Roseimicrobium gellanilyticum: one gene and its partner. Each later gene encodes a partner of the first gene's protein in a complex. Links are inferred from orthologs where the notes say so. Each region holds a gene or a part of one and is shown on either strand. Other genes may lie near its edges. The genes, in order: carA and carB.

The links.
Region 2: the proteins of carA (region 1) and carB are in contact, whole or in part, in a solved structure (PDB 1KEE), measured with the Escherichia coli proteins. The link is inferred for Roseimicrobium gellanilyticum from one-to-one orthologs.

Annotation. Positions count from the first base shown.
Region 1 is NZ_QNRR01000005.1:256,680-265,257, forward strand. What follows is about bases 2,055-4,998. They hold carA (glutamine-hydrolyzing carbamoyl-phosphate synthase small subunit), read left to right. Parts: upstream 2,055-2,918; coding sequence 2,919-4,079; downstream 4,080-4,998. Other genes in these bases: DES53_RS15910 (MgtC/SapB family protein), read right to left, coding at 2,055-2,822; DES53_RS15920 (hypothetical protein), read left to right, coding at 4,140-4,373; DES53_RS15925 (hypothetical protein), read left to right, coding at 4,451-4,903; DES53_RS15930 (aspartate kinase), read left to right, coding at 4,967-4,998. Also shown: DES53_RS15905 (sigma-54-dependent transcriptional regulator), read right to left, coding at 1-1,464; more of DES53_RS15910, read right to left, coding at 1,554-2,054; more of DES53_RS15930, read left to right, coding at 4,999-6,187; DES53_RS15935 (addiction module protein), read left to right, coding at 6,263-6,475; DES53_RS15945 (sulfatase-like hydrolase/transferase), read left to right, coding at 6,874-8,565. UniProt on the Escherichia coli protein: Small subunit of the glutamine-dependent carbamoyl phosphate synthetase (CPSase).
Region 2 is NZ_QNRR01000006.1:427,170-436,637, reverse strand. The notes cover bases 2,754-6,587. They hold carB (carbamoyl-phosphate synthase large subunit), read right to left. Parts: upstream 6,263-6,587; coding sequence 2,954-6,262; downstream 2,754-2,953. Other genes in these bases: DES53_RS18570 (hypothetical protein), read left to right, coding at 6,562-6,587; DES53_RS18580 (adenylate/guanylate cyclase domain-containing protein), read right to left, coding at 2,754-2,815. Outside these bases: DES53_RS18590 (amidohydrolase family protein), read right to left, coding at 1-996; DES53_RS18585 (hypothetical protein), read right to left, coding at 1,049-1,342; more of DES53_RS18580, read right to left, coding at 1,346-2,753; more of DES53_RS18570, read left to right, coding at 6,588-6,822; DES53_RS18565 (ATP-grasp domain-containing protein), read left to right, coding at 6,911-7,978; DES53_RS18560 (sensor histidine kinase), read left to right, coding at 8,086-9,468. UniProt on the Escherichia coli protein: Large subunit of the glutamine-dependent carbamoyl phosphate synthetase (CPSase).

The DNA of each region.
Region 1 (8,578 bases):
GTCCGCAGCTTTTGCGCCGGCACCCGCTGCCACAGGAACTGGCACAGGCTTGGTTTCGGTCTTGGCCTGGGAGAGGTCTTCTTCAGACACGCCGAGCAGGCCGGCGGCGTCCTCGGAGTTTTGTCCACTGGCACGCAGGGCGGCTTTCTTCAGTTCGCGTTCCACCCAGGGCATGAGCTCGAATCCCGGCAACTGTTGAGCGCCATGGATGAGGGTCTGCAGGGCGTCCTGCATGCGGGTCAGTGTGTGGATGGGAGTGACGACGCGCTGGGTGTTGCTGCCGAGCGGGATGTCCGCGGGGAGCAGCACGTCGGCATTGCACAGGGCGCAGGCGCGCTGGAGGGTGTTCTCCAGTTCACGCACGTTGCCGGGCCAGTCATAGGCTTCGAGGAGGGCGAGGGCGTCCTCGGAGAAACGCATCTGAGGGGTGCGCTTGCGGGCAGCCATGCGCTGCAGGAAGAACTCGGCAAGGATACGCACATCCTCGCGACGCTCACGGAGTGGCGGGATGTGGATGCGCACTACATTCAGGCGGTAGAAAAGGTCTTCGCGGAATTTGCCCTCGGTCACTTCCTTTTCGAGGTCCTTGTTCGTGGCGGCGAGCACGCGGACATCCGTCTTCAGGGTGGTGTTGCCACCCACACGGCTGAGCTCCCCTTCTTGCAGCACGCGGAGCAGCTTGCTCTGCACGGTCAGGGGCATGTCGCCAATTTCATCCAGGAAGAGGGTGCCACCGTCGCACTGTTCAAAGCGGCCCATGCGCTGGGCCACGGCACCGGTGAAGGCGCCTTTCTCGTGGCCGAAGAGCTCGCTCTCCAGCAGGTTGTCCGGGATGGCCGTCACGTTGATGGCCACAAACTCCTTCTGCGTGCGCGGGCTGAACTTGTGAATGGCGCGGGCGACGAGTTCCTTGCCGCAACCGCTCTCACCGGTGATCATCACGGCAGCGTCACTGCGGGACACACGGCCGATGAGCTTGAAGACCTCCTGCATGGCACCGCTGCGGCCAATGATGGTCTCCTGGATGCTCTCCGCCGAAACGGGCGAGGCGCTGGCCAGCGTGGTGCGACGGGCCTCCACGGTACGGAGGGCGCTCTCCACGATGGAACGGAGGTCATACGGCATCTGTTCCTTCCGCAGGAAGTCATAGGCGCCGAGACGCATGGATTCGATCACCGCGCTGGTGCCAGCCAGACCACTAAATAAAAGGACCATGGCGTTCGGGTCCTGTTGGCGGAGGCGCTTGAGCAGCTCGATGCCGCTCATCTGGGGCAGCCTGGCCTCGGTCAGCACGAGGTCGGCGCGTTGCTTCATGTAGGCCGCCAGCGCATCCTCGGCGCGTTCGAAGGTCTCAATAGTCACGTCCGGAGCCTTCAGGTGGGTGGCGGCCCAACCCGAAAAATCCGTCTCCGAATCCACGATGATGATTCGCGTGGATGCGGCGCTGGGGTCTTTTTGCTGCATGGGACGGGAACTGTTTCACATATTCCCCCCGATGCAAAGGACAAGCTGGCCCTTAAAGCTCCAAACTGCGCACAAGAATAGGAGACGTCTCAGGCAGGCCAGAGCCAGGCGATGAGGCCAGCGCCTAATATAGAGACGCCAAAGACCCCGGCTACCCACCCGGCCAGGGCCCGGCTCCCGATGGTGGCGACCATGGCTCCCTTGAAGATCAGGTTCGCCACCCCTCCCGTGAGGATGACACGCCAGCCCGTGCCGGGGTCAAGGTGGTTGCCATGCACCAGATTGGCTGTGGAGAGGGTGATGGCGTCCATATCCGTCAGGCCCGAGATGGCTGCCACAGTGAAGAGGCCACCTTGGCCAAAGTTGTGCCGGGCCACGGCCACTCCCAGCAGCACGAGGGCGTACAGCAGACCAAACATTACCGCCCCCTTGATCTCGGAAGGAGGCTCACTTTGAGGAGGTTTCACGATTTCCTTTCGCGAAAGCATCCAGCAGACGAAACTGACCACGGCCATCCACGCCATCATGGCGAGGAAGGGGTAAATCATCGACTGGCCCACCTTCGGGGCCACCATGAGGATTTCCACCACGACGCGGCCGAAGACGACCGTGGAGGCAATCATGATGACCATGGCCAGTAAGGGAGGGCTGGCCTTGGTGTCCTTGCTCTGGCGGGAGAGGCTGGCCGTGGTGGCGGTGCTGGAAATCAGCCCCCCGAGAAGACCGGAGACCAGCAGGCCGCGATTGGGACCGATGAACTTTCCCACCAGATAGGCCACCAGGCTCAGACCCACGATGAGCACCACCATGAGCCAAATTTTGAACGGGTTAAAGACGCCGTAGTACCCGTAGTCCTCGTTCGGCAGCACGGGGAGGATGACCAGCCCGATGAGCACGAGGCGGGCAATGGCCTTCAACTCCGCTGCGCCGATGCGTCTCACCACGCCATGCATGGCGTCCTTGCTCTGCAGCAGCACCATCACCACGCCAGCCGTCACGGTCGCCGCCACCGGATGGCCCAGCATGGGCATCATGCCAGTGAGAAACATCACCAGCATGGCAAACTCTGTGGTCAGCCCCATGTCTGCAGTGGAGGTGCCCTTCTTGAGAGCAGGGAGATTGCCGATCAGGATCAGCATGGCGAGGCAGAGCAGGGAGGCTGCGATGACCCACCCTCCGTAAGTACTGGCGACCAGGGCGGAGAGTGCCCCGGAGAGGGTGACCAAGGCAAAGGTGCGAATGCCGGCCACCCGGTCCTTCACCCACTCCCGCTCCAGACCCACCAGCAGACCCAGCCCGAGGGCGGTGCCCAGCGCCCCGAAGATTTCGCTGGCAGGCATCTCGGTCGCTTCAGTCATCGTTTGTACAGTAGAATAGGGAATCCGGGTGTCGTGTGGCAATCTTTCGTTCGGTGTTGCACCACCCCCCCATTTCGAGTAAGTCAGGCACCCCACATGAAAGCCCTCCTCGCACTGGAAGACGGACGTCACTTTGAAGGTATCGCCTTTGGCGCGACCGCCACGCGCACTGGAGAGATCTGCTTCAATACCTCGATGACTGGCTATCAGGAAGTCCTGACGGATCCCTCCTACCGCGGCCAGATTGTGACGATGACCTACCCGCTCATCGGGAACTATGGGATCAACCCGCTCGACCTTGAGAGCAATGCTCCCCACGTGCGCGGCTTTGTGGTGGAGGAACTGTGTGAAGTGCCCAGCAACTGGCGCAGCACCCAGTCGCTCGACGGCTGGCTGAAGGAGTGGGACATCCCCGGTATCCAGGGCATCGACACCCGCGCGCTCACCAAGCACCTGCGGACCCGTGGCGCCATGCGCTCGGTCATCACCAGCCAGGCCTCCAGTGTGGAAGAAGCGGTGGAGCTTGCCCGCGCCAGCGCGCCCATGGCCGGCAGCGATTTCGTGAAGGAAGTCACCACCGTGGATCCCTACCTCTGGGATGATGAAAGCAGCCGCCGCTGGGACATCCCGAATCCGAGCCAGGGTACCACGGGTGGCGCGGAAGGTGTCTTCCATCAGCTCCCCGAAGCGAAGCATCGTATCGTGGCCTACGATTTCGGCATCAAGCGCAACATTCTGCGCCGCCTGCGTCAGGAGGGCTTCGCCGTGGAGGTGGTGCCCAGCACGACCAGCGCGGAAGAAGTGCTGAAGCGCAAGCCGGATGGTGTCTTCCTGAGCAATGGCCCGGGGGATCCGGCGGCGCTGGGGTACATCCATGAGCAGGTGCGCAAGCTCACGCCGCACCAGCCCATTTTCGCCATCTGCCTCGGCCACCAGCTTCTGGGCCACGCGTTTGGCGGCACCACCTACAAGCTCAAGTTCGGCCATCGCGGCGGCAACCAGCCGGTGAAGGACCTGCGCAGTGGCAAGGTGTCCATCACCAGCCAGAACCATGGCTTTGCCGTGGACGCGGACACGCTTCCCTCCAATGTGGAAGTGACCCACATCAATCTGAACGACAACACGGTCGAAGGCCTGCGTCACAAGGACTACCCGGTATTCAGCGTGCAGTACCATCCTGAAGCCGCTCCGGGACCGAATGATGCGAGCTACTTCTTCCGTGAGTTTGCGCAGTTGATTGACGAGCAGAAGAAGTAAAATCGTAGAAGGCTTCTCCAGAAGCCTTGCTGTTGGATTGGGAATGGAGTAATCTTGACCATGGAAACTCTCCATGATGGTCTGCCGAAGAATGATGCTGTGCGTGTAGTCGGACGCCTCGAGAGTTTGGGCAGCCAGACAGAGCGGTTCGATTGTCTCCAGAGACAGGCCATGCTTTTGCGTGGCGCACCGGTCTATCCCAAGGGAGTCTTTAAATTCAAAACATACGAGGAGGCAGATGCATGGATGGGACAGATTCGCTACGTGAAGCCCCAGGGCAAGACACAGGCGTAGATAGACGTGATGTCACCGATCTCTTCCGTGAGCTGAACAGGAGGGAGGCGCTCTACGTGGTCGTTGGAAGCCACGCCATGCTTCATCATGGGGGTGACCATTTGCTGCCAGAACTCAAGCTCTTGATTGATGGCGATACTGAGAACCAGCGGAAAGTGCTGGATGCGCTTGAGACATTACCGGACAAGGCGGCGCGTGAGTTGCGTGACGCGGACTTGCGGGAGTATGTAGAGGTACGTGTGGCGGATAGTATGGTAGTCGACTTGGCGACGAGCCTGTGTGGCATCACCTATGCGGACGCGACCTCGCAGATCGAATGGGACGAAGCAGACGGTGTCCGCATCCCCTATGCCTCCTTGATCCTGCTTTGGAAGACCAAGCAAAACCATCTAGAAGAAGATGAGCCGGATCGCATCTCTCTTCGGGAGAAGTTGAAAGGCATCCTTCCAGAGGAAGAACTGCATTCCTCGCCGGTCACAGAAGGGACGTCGGAAGGATTCCTCGGCCAGATTTGGCGGAAGATTTTCTAGGCGTTCACGAGCCGCCTGACAATTCACGTGCCAGCTTCGCCGCCCTGTGCCACTAATGGGCCCATGGCAATCGTCGTGCAAAAATATGGCGGCAGCAGCGTGGCGGATGCGGACAAGATCCGCGCTGTGGCGCAGCGGGTGATGGAGACCCAGAAGGCGGGGCATCAGGTGACGGTGGTGGTCTCCGCCATGGGAGACACCACGGATGATCTGCTCACCCTCGCGAAAAAGGTGGCGACGAACCCAGAACGCCGTGAGCTGGACATGCTTCTCTCCGTGGGGGAGCGCATCTCCATGGCACTGCTGTCCATGGCGATTCGTGAGCTGGGCGGGGATGCTATCAGCTTCACCGGCAGCCAGGCGGGGATCGTCACCAATGATCGTCACATCGATGCGCGCATCATCGAGGTGCGACCCTTCCGCGTGCAGGATGAGCTTTCGCGTGGGAAGATTGTGATCATCGCCGGATATCAGGGTGTATCCTACCGTAAGGAGATCACCACGCTGGGACGCGGTGGCAGTGACACCACCGCCGTGGCCATGGCGGCGGCGTTGGATGCGGAGTGGTGTGAGATTTGTTCGGATGTGGATGGCGTGTATTCTGCGGACCCACGCGTGGTACCCGCAGCGAAACGCATCCCCACCATGGCGTATGAGGAGATGCAGGAGATGGCCGAGGCGGGTGCGAAGGTGTTGAATGCGCAGGCCGTGGAATTCGCCAAGGAGCGCGGCATCGCTATCTACGCTCGTGCCACCAAGCAGGCGCCTCCCGGTGCGGAAGAGCCGACGGACAGCACCGTCGTGCGGAAGTTCGGCCCCAATGTGCCCGGGCGTGTCGTGGGCGTGGCCAGCGAGAAGGACCTCTTCCTCCTGAATGCCACCAGTGGTGCGGATGCCGTGCTGGAGTTGTTGGATGAATTGTCCGTGGTCGGCAAGCAACTGCACGTGGCCACCTCGGGTGATGGCGCCAACAGCCTCGCCATGGTCATTTCCCGCGAGAACCTGCATGATGAAGCGCGACTGCGTGCGAAGTTGCAGGAGAAGTTCGGCGACACCGTGAAGCTGGAAGACGGCATCGGCGCGGTGAGCGTGGTGGGTACTGGCATTACCACGAACTACAAAAATCTCCGTGCTGGCTCCGCAGCCCTGGCCACGCATGGCGTGCTGGGCATTTCCACCTCACGCTTCCGCATCACCTGGCTGGTGCCACTGGCGGGTGTGGATGATGCGGTGCGGAGATTGCATGCGACGTTTCTCGAGGCGGAGGGAGAGGTGGTGCCGTAGAAGCCTGCGCGTCTGGCCGGCCGCCTCTGGACAATACCCCATTGCGAAGTTCGCTAATTTGTCCCATCTTCTGACATGGTTACCCTGAGCGAACTTGAGGCGCAAGCCATGCAGCTGCCGCAGGATCAGCGAGCTGCTTTGGCGGCGCACTTGCTGGATTCGCTTCCCGCGGTCCTTCATGATGATGATGAAGGTGTTGCAGAAGCTCTGAGACGGGATGCGGAGCTGGATCGTGATCCCTCCGTGGGTATGACATTGGAACAGTTCAAAGCGGCATTTGGGCGTTGATGGAGCCGCGGGTCGTTTTTCACAGGCTCGTCCAGCGTGATATGGACGGCATCCTTCGTTATTACATTGAAGAAGCGGGGGAGTCCGTGGCGGATCGTTTCTTTGGAGCATTCCTTGCTCTAGCGGACAAGGCTGTGGAGAACCCCAAGAGATTCCATCCCATATCCGGCCAGTTACGCCGGGCAAATGTGCCCGGGTTCCCTTATCACTTTCTGTACCGCGAAACGTAGTTTGGGATCCGCATCCTGGTGCTTCGCCATGATCGACGACACCCTTCGTTTGGATTAAAGAGACAATAGCTGGTGCGTAAAACTGTGGAGAAGGGGCTTGCTTTCGAAAGCCGAAAATCGTGCGATCTGGCTGGCATCTGCGGCGTTTCCCATCGCAAGATGACCACCATGAAACTGCGCCTCCTTGTCTCCGCGCTGCTGCTTCTGCCTGCACTCGCGACGGCAGCCGACAAGAAACCCAACGTCCTTTTCATCGCGGTGGACGACCTGAAGCCGACCATCGGCTGTTATGGGGACACGCACGCGAAGACGCCGAATATCGACCGCATCGCGGCGAAGGGGACGGTGTTCACGCGGGCGTATTGCATGCAGGCGGTGTGCTCGCCGTCGCGCAATGGCGTGTTGACCGGGCTGCGCCCCGAGACGCTGCAGATCTATGACCTTGGCACGAATTTCCGGAAACGTGCGCCGGAGGTGGTAACCCTGCCGCAGTACTTCAAGCAGCAGGGCTGGCAAAGCCATGGGCTGGGAAAAATATTCCACGTGGGCCATGGCAACACTGAAGATGCCGCCTCTTGGAGCGTGCCGCATTTCCAGGCGAAGAGCATTGGTTATGCGTTGGAGGAGAACAAGCGGACGCTGACTCGTGAGGAGGCGCTCTTCGACAACAAGCCTGCGGGCAAGCTCCCAAAGGGCGCGGCTTACGAATCCGCGGATGTGCCGGATGATGCCTATGGCGATGGCAAGATCGCGCTGGAAGCGGTGAAGCGGTTGCGCGGCTTCAAGGATAGTGGGGAATCCTTCTTCCTTGCGGTGGGTTTTGTGAAGCCTCACCTGCCTTTCTGTGCGCCCAAGAAATACTGGGACATGTATGATCCCAAGACATTGCCACAACCAGAACGCAGCGAGCCACCAGTCGGTGCTCCTTCGTATGCGCCCACCGCGTGGGGTGAACTGCGACAGTACCTCGGCATTCCCGAGAAAGGAGCGCTCCCACCAGAACTCACGCGCACGCTGATTCATGGATACTATGCGGCCACGAGCTACATGGACGCGCAGCTTGGGCTTGTGCTGGATGAGCTGGAGAAGCTGGGCCTCGCTGACAAGACCATCATCGTCTTCTGGGGCGACCATGGCTGGCATCTCGGAGACCATGGCATGTGGTGCAAGCACTCGAACTACGAGCAGGCCACCAATGCGCCGCTGCTCTTCTCCGCTCCCGGAAAGCAGGGTGGCCAGAAGTCGAGCGCCGTGGTGGAGTTCAATGATATCTATCCCACGCTCTGCGATCTGGCTGGCATCGCGAAGCCTTCGCATCTTCAGGGTGCAAGCCTCGTGCCGCTGCTCGATGATCCCAAGGGTTCCGTGAAGCCTGCGGCCTTCCAGGTGTATCCGCGTGGTTCGCAGGAAGCCGGTCCGCTGCTTGGTCAGGCCATGCGCACGGAACGCTGGCGCTATGTGGAGTGGCAGAAGGCGGACAAGAGCATCGCGGATCGTGAGCTCTATGACATGCAGAACGACCCAGGCGAGACGGAGAATCTCGCAGGCAAGTCCGAACACGCGGCTACTGTATCCGAGCTCTCCGCAATGATGGCGAAGCGTTTGGGCGAGGCCCCACCTGCCGGATTGAAGCTGTTGGATCGTAGCAAGCCCCAGGCAAATGCAGCCGCATCAGCCAAGAAGCCAAAGCAGGATCGCAATGCCATGTTCAACAAACGAGACAAGGACAAAGACGGCAAGCTCACGAAGGAAGAGTTTCTCAAGGACCAGCCTGATCCCGATGAAGCACCGAAGCGTTGGATCAAGTTCGACAAGAACAACGACGGCATGCTGAGCCGTGAGGAGTTTGTGGGACAGTAGAACAATCCGAACA
Region 2 (9,468 bases), on another replicon or contig:
CTTCTCCATCTGGAACTGCTGCGTGGAAGCCGGGAACCCATAGAACGCCGGCCCATTGAGGCACAGGAAGCGTTCGAAGAGAGCCTGTCCTTCGGTGGCACCGAGGTCCACCCCAGCTTCTTCAAAGGCCATCGCGTAGAGCTGCGGGGCACAGCCTCCCGTGAAGCAACCCGCTGCACAACCACACGCAGTGGCTTTCGTAGTGTGTGGGGCGCTGTCCGTTCCGGCAAAGTACTTCGCCTGTCCGGCGGTCGTCACCGCTTTCCGCAGCGCAGCACGGTCGTCCTGAAACTTCACGACAGGCAGACAGTACAGATGGTACTTCAGTCCCTGAATCAAATGCCCCAGCGTGTAGAGCAGATGCTGCGGGGTGATGGTCGCCCCGACGTGTGCGGGCGCACTCGCCACAAACTCCGCCGCGGTGCGCGTGGTGATGTGTTCGCACACGATCCGCAACCGCGGATGCGCCTCCACAAGACGAGGCATCCGTTCACTGTAGAAGCGAGTCTCCGCATTCTGCTGGGCATCGATGTACTCGGGCCCACTCAGTGCATGCTGCTCCCCATGGATGCACAGCACCACACCTGCGTCTTCCATGGCTTTGAAGACATCGCTGCCGATGAGCTCATCCATCGGCATCCCGTGCTCCGCATTCGTGGTGCCGTGCGGAGGGTAGTACTTGCAGGCCCGTAGCGCGCCAGAGGCAGCACCTTCGCGAATCATCTCTGCCGTGGTCTGGCGTGTCAGATATAGAGGCACAATGAGTTGCTCAAAGGCATCTGCTCCTGCCGCCCGGAGGTCCGTGGTGTAGCTATCGATGGACCATCCATCACCCTGCGCCGCGCCTGAGACTCTGGAGACCGGCGGCTGGGTATTCGGCATCGCCAGCGCCCCCGCACAGCCCATGTCCTTGTGCGCCTTCACGTAGGCCGCCACCGCGGGCCCCTGACGGAAGTGGGTGTGGAGGTCGAACCATTTGGGAAGAGTGAGGCGCATACGCACTCGTTACCCTTGGATGGCGTAGGATCAATCGTGAGGTGGAGAGCGGCTATAGCTTCGCCACTTCCTCGTCGCTCAGCCGCGTCAGCGTCTGCGTGTCCTCGCTTCCGGTGGCGAAGTACTCATACGTATCCTGGAAGAGGTAGTGCGTCCCGCATACCGGGCAGCGCTTCAGTTCCGGCGAGCTTGCACGGTCCGGACGGATGGTGCGTACATGGTTCAGCTCCTCAGCGATCTTCGGCAGAAAGGTGTCCTCCTCCCGCCGCCCATGCGTCTGGCACCCGGACTGATGGGCGCTGAGTTGCGAGCAGATGCGGCAGGTGGCGTGGCGCTCCTCGCTCATGGATCATGACTTGGCCGGTTCGGTGGGTTGCGGGGTGAAGACCGCCATGGACTGCATCAGTCCCCGCACGGTGAGCACGTTCACCTGGCGCAGGGGGATGCGAACTGGAATTTCGCTGGCGGTGTCACGGCTGAGAAGGATGGCACACCGGTTCTCCTCAGTGGCCGCCTCCAGCCGCGCGGCGATTCGCACGGTTTCACCAATGGCCGTGTACTCCATGCGTTCTTTGGAACCGAGATTGCCCACCAGGGCGTCACCCGTATGCAGACCGATGCCGATGGAAAAGTTCCGGGACGGACCTGGAATCCACTTCTGCTGGATTTTGGAGAGACGCGCCTGCATGTCCATCGCCGCCTCCAGAGCGTTCACCGCATGATGTGGATCTTCTTCCGGAGCGCCGAAGAGCGCCATGAGTCCATCGCCCAGCATCTTGTCGAGGCTGCCATGATGCTGAAAAATGGCCTCGATCATTTCCTCGAAGAATTCGTTCAGGAATCCGAACACCTTCTCTGGCTCCAGCGTGGCAGAAAGGCGCGTGAAATTGTGGATGTCGCAAAACATCACCGTGATGCGTTGCCGCTTTCCGGTGAGGGCGGGAAGATCCCGCGCGGAGGCCAGGCGCTCCGCCACATGGCCGGGCACTGAGCGGGAGAGCGTACCTTTCAGCGCCGCGCGTTCTTGAAGCGAGAGGGCCATCCGGTTCACGGCGCGACCCACCTCGCCAAACTCGTCATCGCGATCGAGGTTGATCCGTGCCTCCAGATTGCCGGAGCTGATCTCGTTGAGCGTGGCCTTGACCAGCGTCAGCGGGGAACTGGCCCACTTTGCCAGCTTGAGGGAGGCCAGCAGCGAAAGCACACTGGCAATGGCCACGGCACCCATCGTGATGAACAGCATGCGTCGCATCTCCGCGCGCACGGAATCCGCGGCCACGTCCACGGCCATGAGCCCCACCGACTTGCCTGAGGCATCCCGCAACGGCACGCTGGCCGTCAGCCAGACGCCGAACTCGTCCATGGTGTAATCTGGGTTCGCCTTGGCCTTGTCCAGTATCAACTCAGTGCCCGCGATGCCTTGGAACGTGACGGGGTCGCCGATATGTGACTTGTCCTTGCTGCCCTGCTCCTCCCCATCCGCGATGTAATCCCAGCCCCCGGGCTCCTTGATCGAAGGACGCATCGTGTACACGAAGATGACCCTCATGTCCGGGTCCTGGTTGGTGTCACGGACGGCACGCAGATGCTTCTCCACTTTCAGGTAGTCCGCGCTGGTCTCATCTGCGCGGGACCTCAGACGCTCGTGTTCCTCCACTGGAAAATTCAGCGCACCCGTGGACGCGATGGCCAGCACTCTCCCCTGCACTTGCTTGAACAGCAGATCACTCGCACCGTGATACACCAGCCATAAAAGCAGCCCGCACGAAAGCGCCGTCACCCCCACAAGGGCGATGGAGAGCTTGGTGCGGTAGCGCATGGTGTGGCGTGGTGGATGAGGGGATTCCCCATACACGGAGCACAAGCAGGCTGTCGAGGCAATTGATGCCAGCTGCGATTTAAACGAGCCTGTGGGTTACCTGCGAATTCTCACGCTGCAAGCCAGCCTGGTGCTGGCTTACTGGTGATACTCCTGGAGCGCCTGGACCTGCACTTCATTCGCCTGAAGTGACTTGATGCCCTTCAGCGCCGCATCGGCCCCACGCATGGTGGTCATGATGGGAATGCGGTTCTGCATGGCCGCCGTGCGGATCTTCACTTCATCGGCACGCGGGTTCTTGCCGGAGGGCGTGTTGATGATGAAGTGCATCTCCTTGTTCTTCATCAGGTCGATGACGTTCGGACGCTGGCCGCTGGCAAGCTTGGGCAGCTTGTTCACGGGGATGCCCGCGCCTTCGATCACCGCGGCGGTGCCAGGCGTGGCGTAGATGTTGAAGCCGAGGTCGGAGTATCCCTTCGCGATGCGCGGGACCACGGCTTTGTCGCTTTCCTTCACGCTGATGAAGATGTTGCCACCCTTGGGCAGCGCGCCGCCGGCGGCCATCTGGCTCTTGGCGAAGGCCATGCCGAGGTCGGAGTCGATGCCCATGACCTCGCCGGTGCTCTTCATTTCCGGTCCGAGCGCGATGTCCACGCCCGTGAATTTGCTGAAGGGGAACACCGCCTCCTTCACGCTGTAGTGCGGAGGTGTGACTTCGGAGGTGAAGCCCAGTTCCTTCAGCGTCTTTCCTGCCATGATCTTCGCGGCAAGCTTCGGAAGCGGCACGCCGATCGCCTTGCTCACGAAGGGAGCCGTGCGGCTGGCACGTGGGTTCACTTCGATGACGTAGAGATCGTCACCCTTCACCGCGAGCTGCATGTTCATGAGGCCGCGCACATTGAGCGCCTTGGCCAGCTTCTTGGCCGCGTCACGAATGCGCCCCTGCATCTCCTCGCTGAGCGAGAAGGGAGGAATCACACAGGCGCTGTCGCCGGAGTGGATGCCCGCTTCTTCGATGTGCTCCATGATGGCGCCCACCACCGTGGTCTCGCCGTCGCTGATGCAGTCCACGTCCACTTCGGTCGCATCTTCCAGGAAGCGGTCCACCAGCACCGGGCGGTCGGGGGTGGCATCCACCGCGTTCTGCATGTAGTGCGTGAGCTCGGCATCCGAGTACACGATCTGCATTGCACGACCACCAAGCACGAAGCTGGGGCGCACGAGGCTGGGATAACCAATGCGGGCGGTGATGGCCAGCGCTTCCTCCGTGGAGGTCGCGGTGCCGCTCGGAGCCTGGGCGAGTTCGAGTTCATCCAGCAGCGCAGCGAAGAGCTTGCGGTCTTCTGCGAGTTCGATGCTCTTGGGCGAGGTGCCGATGATGCGTACGCCGTTTTCCTCAAGACCCTTCGCAAGGTTCAGCGGCGTCTGTCCGCCGAACTGCACAATCACACCAAGCACCTGGTCATCCTTGTTCTCGCTCTCGTAGATGTTCAGCACATCTTCCAGCGTGAGCGGCTCGAAGTAGAGCTTGTCGCTGGTGTCGTAGTCCGTGGAGACCGTCTCCGGATTCGAGTTCACCATGATGGTCTCAATGCCCATCTCGCGCAGCGCGAAGGAGGCATGCACACAACAGTAGTCGAACTCAATACCCTGGCCAATGCGGTTCGGTCCACCACCCAGGATGATGACCTTCTTCTTGTCGCTATCGCGCACCTCATCTTCCACGCCATAGGTGGAGTAGTAATAGGGCGTGTACGCTTCGAATTCTGCGGCGCAGGTATCGACGAGACGATAGGTGGGGGTGCAACGAGTTTCCTTTCTCGCGTCACGAACCTTGCCCGGAGTCGTATCCCAAGCCCGGGCTATCTGGATGTCAGAGAAACCTTGTTTCTTGATTTTGCGTAAGGTGGCTGCGCTCTCGCTGCGATACTCCTCGTTGCAAATGTTGCCCAAGTCCTTCGGCAACTCGCGCACACTCCCGATGTCGCCGGTGTGGCTATTCAGCGAGGCCTGGGAATTCACCAACTCCTCAATCTGCCTCAAGAACCACGGATCAATCTTCGTCAGCTCAAACACCTTCTCCACGCTCCAGCCCTTCGCAAAGGCCTGGCCGAGGAAGAAGATACGCTCAGCATTCGGCACGCTGAGCTTGGTGGTGAGTGTCTCATCATCCACCACCACATCCGCGCCATCGCCGATGAGGCCGAAGCGTTTGATCTCCAGGCTGCGCAGTGCCTTCTGCAGGGACTCCTTGAACGTACGACCGATGGCCATGGCCTCACCCACGGACTTCATCTGCGTGGTGAGCGTGGCATCCGCGCCGGGGAACTTTTCAAACGTAAACCGCGGCACCTTGGTGACCACGTAGTCGATAGTCGGCTCGAAAGACGCCGGCGTCTCGCGCGTGATGTCGTTCTTCAGCTCATCCAGCGTATAACCCACCGCGAGCTTTGCGGCGATCTTTGCAATGGGGAATCCTGTCGCCTTCGAGGCCAGCGCGGAACTGCGGCTCACGCGTGGATTCATCTCAATTACGATCATGCGGCCCGTCTTGGGCTCCACGGCGAACTGGATGTTCGATCCACCCGTCTCCACGCCAATCTCGCGGATGCACGCGAAGGAGGCATCACGCATGATCTGGTACTCACGATCCGTGAGGGTCTGGATGGGGGCGACGGTGATGGAGTCACCGGTGTGCACGCCCATGGGGTCGAGGTTCTCAATCGAGCAGATGATCACGCAGTTGTCCGCGCGGTCACGCATGACCTCCATTTCGAATTCCTTCCAGCCCAGCAGCGACTCTTCAATGAGCACTTCCGTCACGGGCGAGAGATCCAGGCCGCGCGCCACAATGGTCTCAAATTCTTCGCGGTTGTACGCGATACCACCACCGGTCCCACCGAGGGTGTAAGCAGGACGGATGATGAGCGGGTACGGGCTCGGACGACCCAGGAAGGCAGCGATCTCCTCGGAGATGACGTTCGCTTCTTCCATGGTGTGGGCAACGCCGGACTGCGGCAGGTCCAAGCCAATCTTGAGCATCGCGTTCTTGAAAAGCAGGCGATCTTCGCCCTTTTCAATCGCATCCGCCTTTGCGCCGATCATGCGCACGTTGTGCTTCTCCAGGATGCCCGCGCGGTGCAGGGACATCGCCGTGTTCAGCGCGGTTTGGCCACCCAGGGTTGGCAGCAGTGCGTCTGGCTTCTCCTTGATGATGATCTTCTCGACGATCTCCGGCGTGATGGGCTCGATGTACGTGCGGTGCGCGAACTCCGGGTCCGTCATGATGGTGGCCGGATTGGAGTTCACCAGCACGACCTCATAGCCTTCTTCACGGAGGGCCTTGCATGCCTGCACCCCGGAATAGTCAAACTCGCACCCCTGACCGATGACGATGGGACCGGAGCCGATGAGCAGAATCTTGTGAATCGAGGTGTCTTTGGGCATGAGGCGTTACGCGGGCAAAATGGCGTCTTCCCTCGCATGGCATGGCGGCTGTGGCAAGCGGGAGAAAGGTGACATTGCCCGCTTCCTGAAATCTGGCCCCAGTCCGATTCCTTTCACCCGCCACAGACCGGCCCAGGCCAGTCGTGACCCGTTCATTAGGATTGCTTTACCAAATGAAGGCGAAGCGAGTCCGCCAACTTGGTGAAGAAGCGTAAAAATCCCACGCTCAACAGACTGGACAAGCTGACGGCGAACCTACTAGACTGCAAAAGTAAATACACGCACAGCCCGCTCCCGCCATGACTGAACTGCTCGTTTATGCTCCCGGCCTCCGCGAGGAGGAGAGAATCATGCACTTGGGCCATCAGATGGACCTGCTGGCCGCCCGCTACAAGGTGGATGCCTCCCATGACATGGTGTACTTCGAAATCGACGACCCGAGCAGAATCACCCTGAGACAGGTGAATGAGCTGTTCGAGAGCATCGGCCTGAAGCCGCGCTTTGTGGGCCACGTGCCGCCTGAACTGAAGCGTGGGGATGTGACCGAGAGACTGGTCTAGGGTCAGGGGAGACCTTTACATTCCCTTCACAATTCTCCGGCTAGCGATTCATCCGCCGTTTACATACGGATGATTCTGTGGTGGCAAGATGCGAATCGCTGTCACTGGACTGAGTCGAGGAGAGAACCCCCAACCGGGCGCCGCCATTGTGGCCGGCATCCGCGCGGCACACCCTGGTGCCTTCATCATCGGCATGGCGTACGATGCCACGGAGAGCGGCATCTATGCAAAGAATGGCCCGGACGCGGTATACACCATTCCCTTTCCCTCGGAAGGTGCGGAGGCATTTCTGAAGAGGATCGACGAGGTCCGTGCTCGCACGCCTTTTGAGGTTCTCATCCCTACCCTGGACTCCGAGATGGAGCTCATGGTGGATCTTGCTGAGGAACTGCAAGCGCGAGGCATCCGCACTTCCCTTCCGGACAAGGCCACCTACCTGCGTCGCACGCGGGAGCAGCTTTCAGAACTCGCCTCCGTGGCGGGGGTTTCTACGCCCCGGACACATGCCGTGTACACCGTCAGCCGTGCCCTGTTGTTGGGGCGGGAGATGCGGTATCCCATCCTCGTCAAGGGCGCGCACCACGACACCCATCTGGTGGAGAATGAGGCTGAGCTGGCCGGTGCGGTGTCCCTTCTCTTTGCACAGTGGGGCGCGCCGGTGCTGCTACAGGAGGTGATCTCAGGTACGGAGCATCACGCCATGGGCATCGGCGATGGAGAGGGTGGCTTGTTCGGACTGTGTGCCATCCGCCGGCCCAGCATGCACGGCTTGGGCAAGAATGTCGGCGGAATCACAGTGAGGGATGATTCTCTGCGCGAGGTTTGTGAGCGTCTGGTTCGTGAGCTCCGCTGGCGCGGGCCGTTCGAGGTCGTCACCATCATGGACGAGACGGTGCACCGGCACTTCCTCATCAAGATGGCTCCCCGGTTCCCCTCGTGGGTGGGTTTCCCCACGGGATTCGGGGCAAATTTTCCTGCGGCCCTCGCACGGTTCATCGTGAAGGGCGTGGCACCGGACCCTGTGCCGGAGCCCATCCCCGGCTGGTTCTACCTGCAGCATCAAGTGGAGGTGTTTGGGCAGACCAATCAACTCGATGCCCTCTCCGGCGGCGGCTCTTGGATGGGAGAGGACGGAGCCCGGTACCAGCGCGCATGAGCCTGCCAATGTCATCTGGTGGTGGAGATTCTCGCCACAGAGAAGAGGTGCAACCTGACCGCAGATGAATCATGATGGACCCCATGCGAGTCCGGTTTCCCATTCCCGTGAAGCTGCTGGCCGGCTTCCTGGCGAATGTCGCGCTGATCGCGTTGGGCTTCTGGATTGTCTTCCGCTCGCAGTTCGGTGGAGTATCCAGCGAGCTCATGCAGGGCGTCATGGAGCCGCGCATGCAGGCCATGGCTGTGCGTGTTGCCGCGGAACTGCGTGAACAACCGTCCTCGCAGTGGGAAAGCCTCCTGCACGGGCACAGCCAGGCCCTGGGGATTGATTTCTCCCTGTTCGATTCGGAAATCGAGTACGTCACGGGAGTGCACAACACTCTTCCTCCCACCGTTCTGGACATGGTGAGGGAAAAGCTGACCCCCCACCTGCGCCGTCGGGGAGAGGGGAATGGCCCACGCCCGGCACCGCCCCCGCCACCATCTCTAGGGCTTGATCCCTTGGATGACATTTTCGGAAGTTCCGGCGGGCGCCCACCTCCACCACCGCCGCGAGAGCGCGAGGATGAACGGCGTAGTCCACCGCCCATGGACCCCTCCATGGCACGGTACCCCACCGTGATGGCGCACACCAGTTCACCACCGGGCTATTGGGCTGTGATTCGTGTGCCTGCGGTGGCTGCTGAGCGTGGTTACCTGCCGGCGCTCCTCGTGGTGCGGTCAGACACACTTACTGCCGGCGGCGTTTTCTTGGACCCCAAGCCCTGGTTCTACGCGGGCATTGGGGTTCTGGTGCTCTCAGCCCTGATTTGGGTGCCCCTTGCACTTGGTTTTACCCGCAGCATCCAGCGCCTGCGCAGAACGACCGGCCGAGTCGCGGAAGGTGACTTCGAGGTAGCGGTTCCGGACGCAAACCGTCTCGATGAACTCGGCGATCTCGGCCGCTCCGTGCAACAGATGGCCGAGCGATTGGACGGTCATGCAAAAGGGCAAAAGCGTTTCCTCGGAGACATCGCCCACGAGCTGTGCTCACCCATCGCCCGCATGCAGGCCTCACTCGGCATCTTGCAGCAGCGCGCGGAGACAGGCGCGGATGAGAAGAGCCAGCGCTACATGGGGAAACTCGAGGGTGAGCTGCAGCATATGAGTGCGCTGGTGAATGAGTTGCTCAGCTTCTCCAAAGCGAACCTCCGCAGCGAGGTGAAACTCAAGCCCCTGCTGGTGGCCCCCCTCGTGCGCCGTACCCTCCAGCGCGAGGACGCAAGTGAGGAGGCAGGCACCGCGAAGGTGGAGGTGCCGGACCACTTCGTGGTCATGGCAGATGAAGAAATGCTCTCCCGGGCGATTGGAAATCTGGTGCGCAATGCCCAGCGCTACGCTGTCGGCTGCGGCCCGGTGGAGGTCAGTGCAACGCGGGCGAATGGCCACGTGAGCATCACCGTGAGCGACCGCGGACCCGGCGTTTCCGCAGAGGCTCTGCCGCGCCTG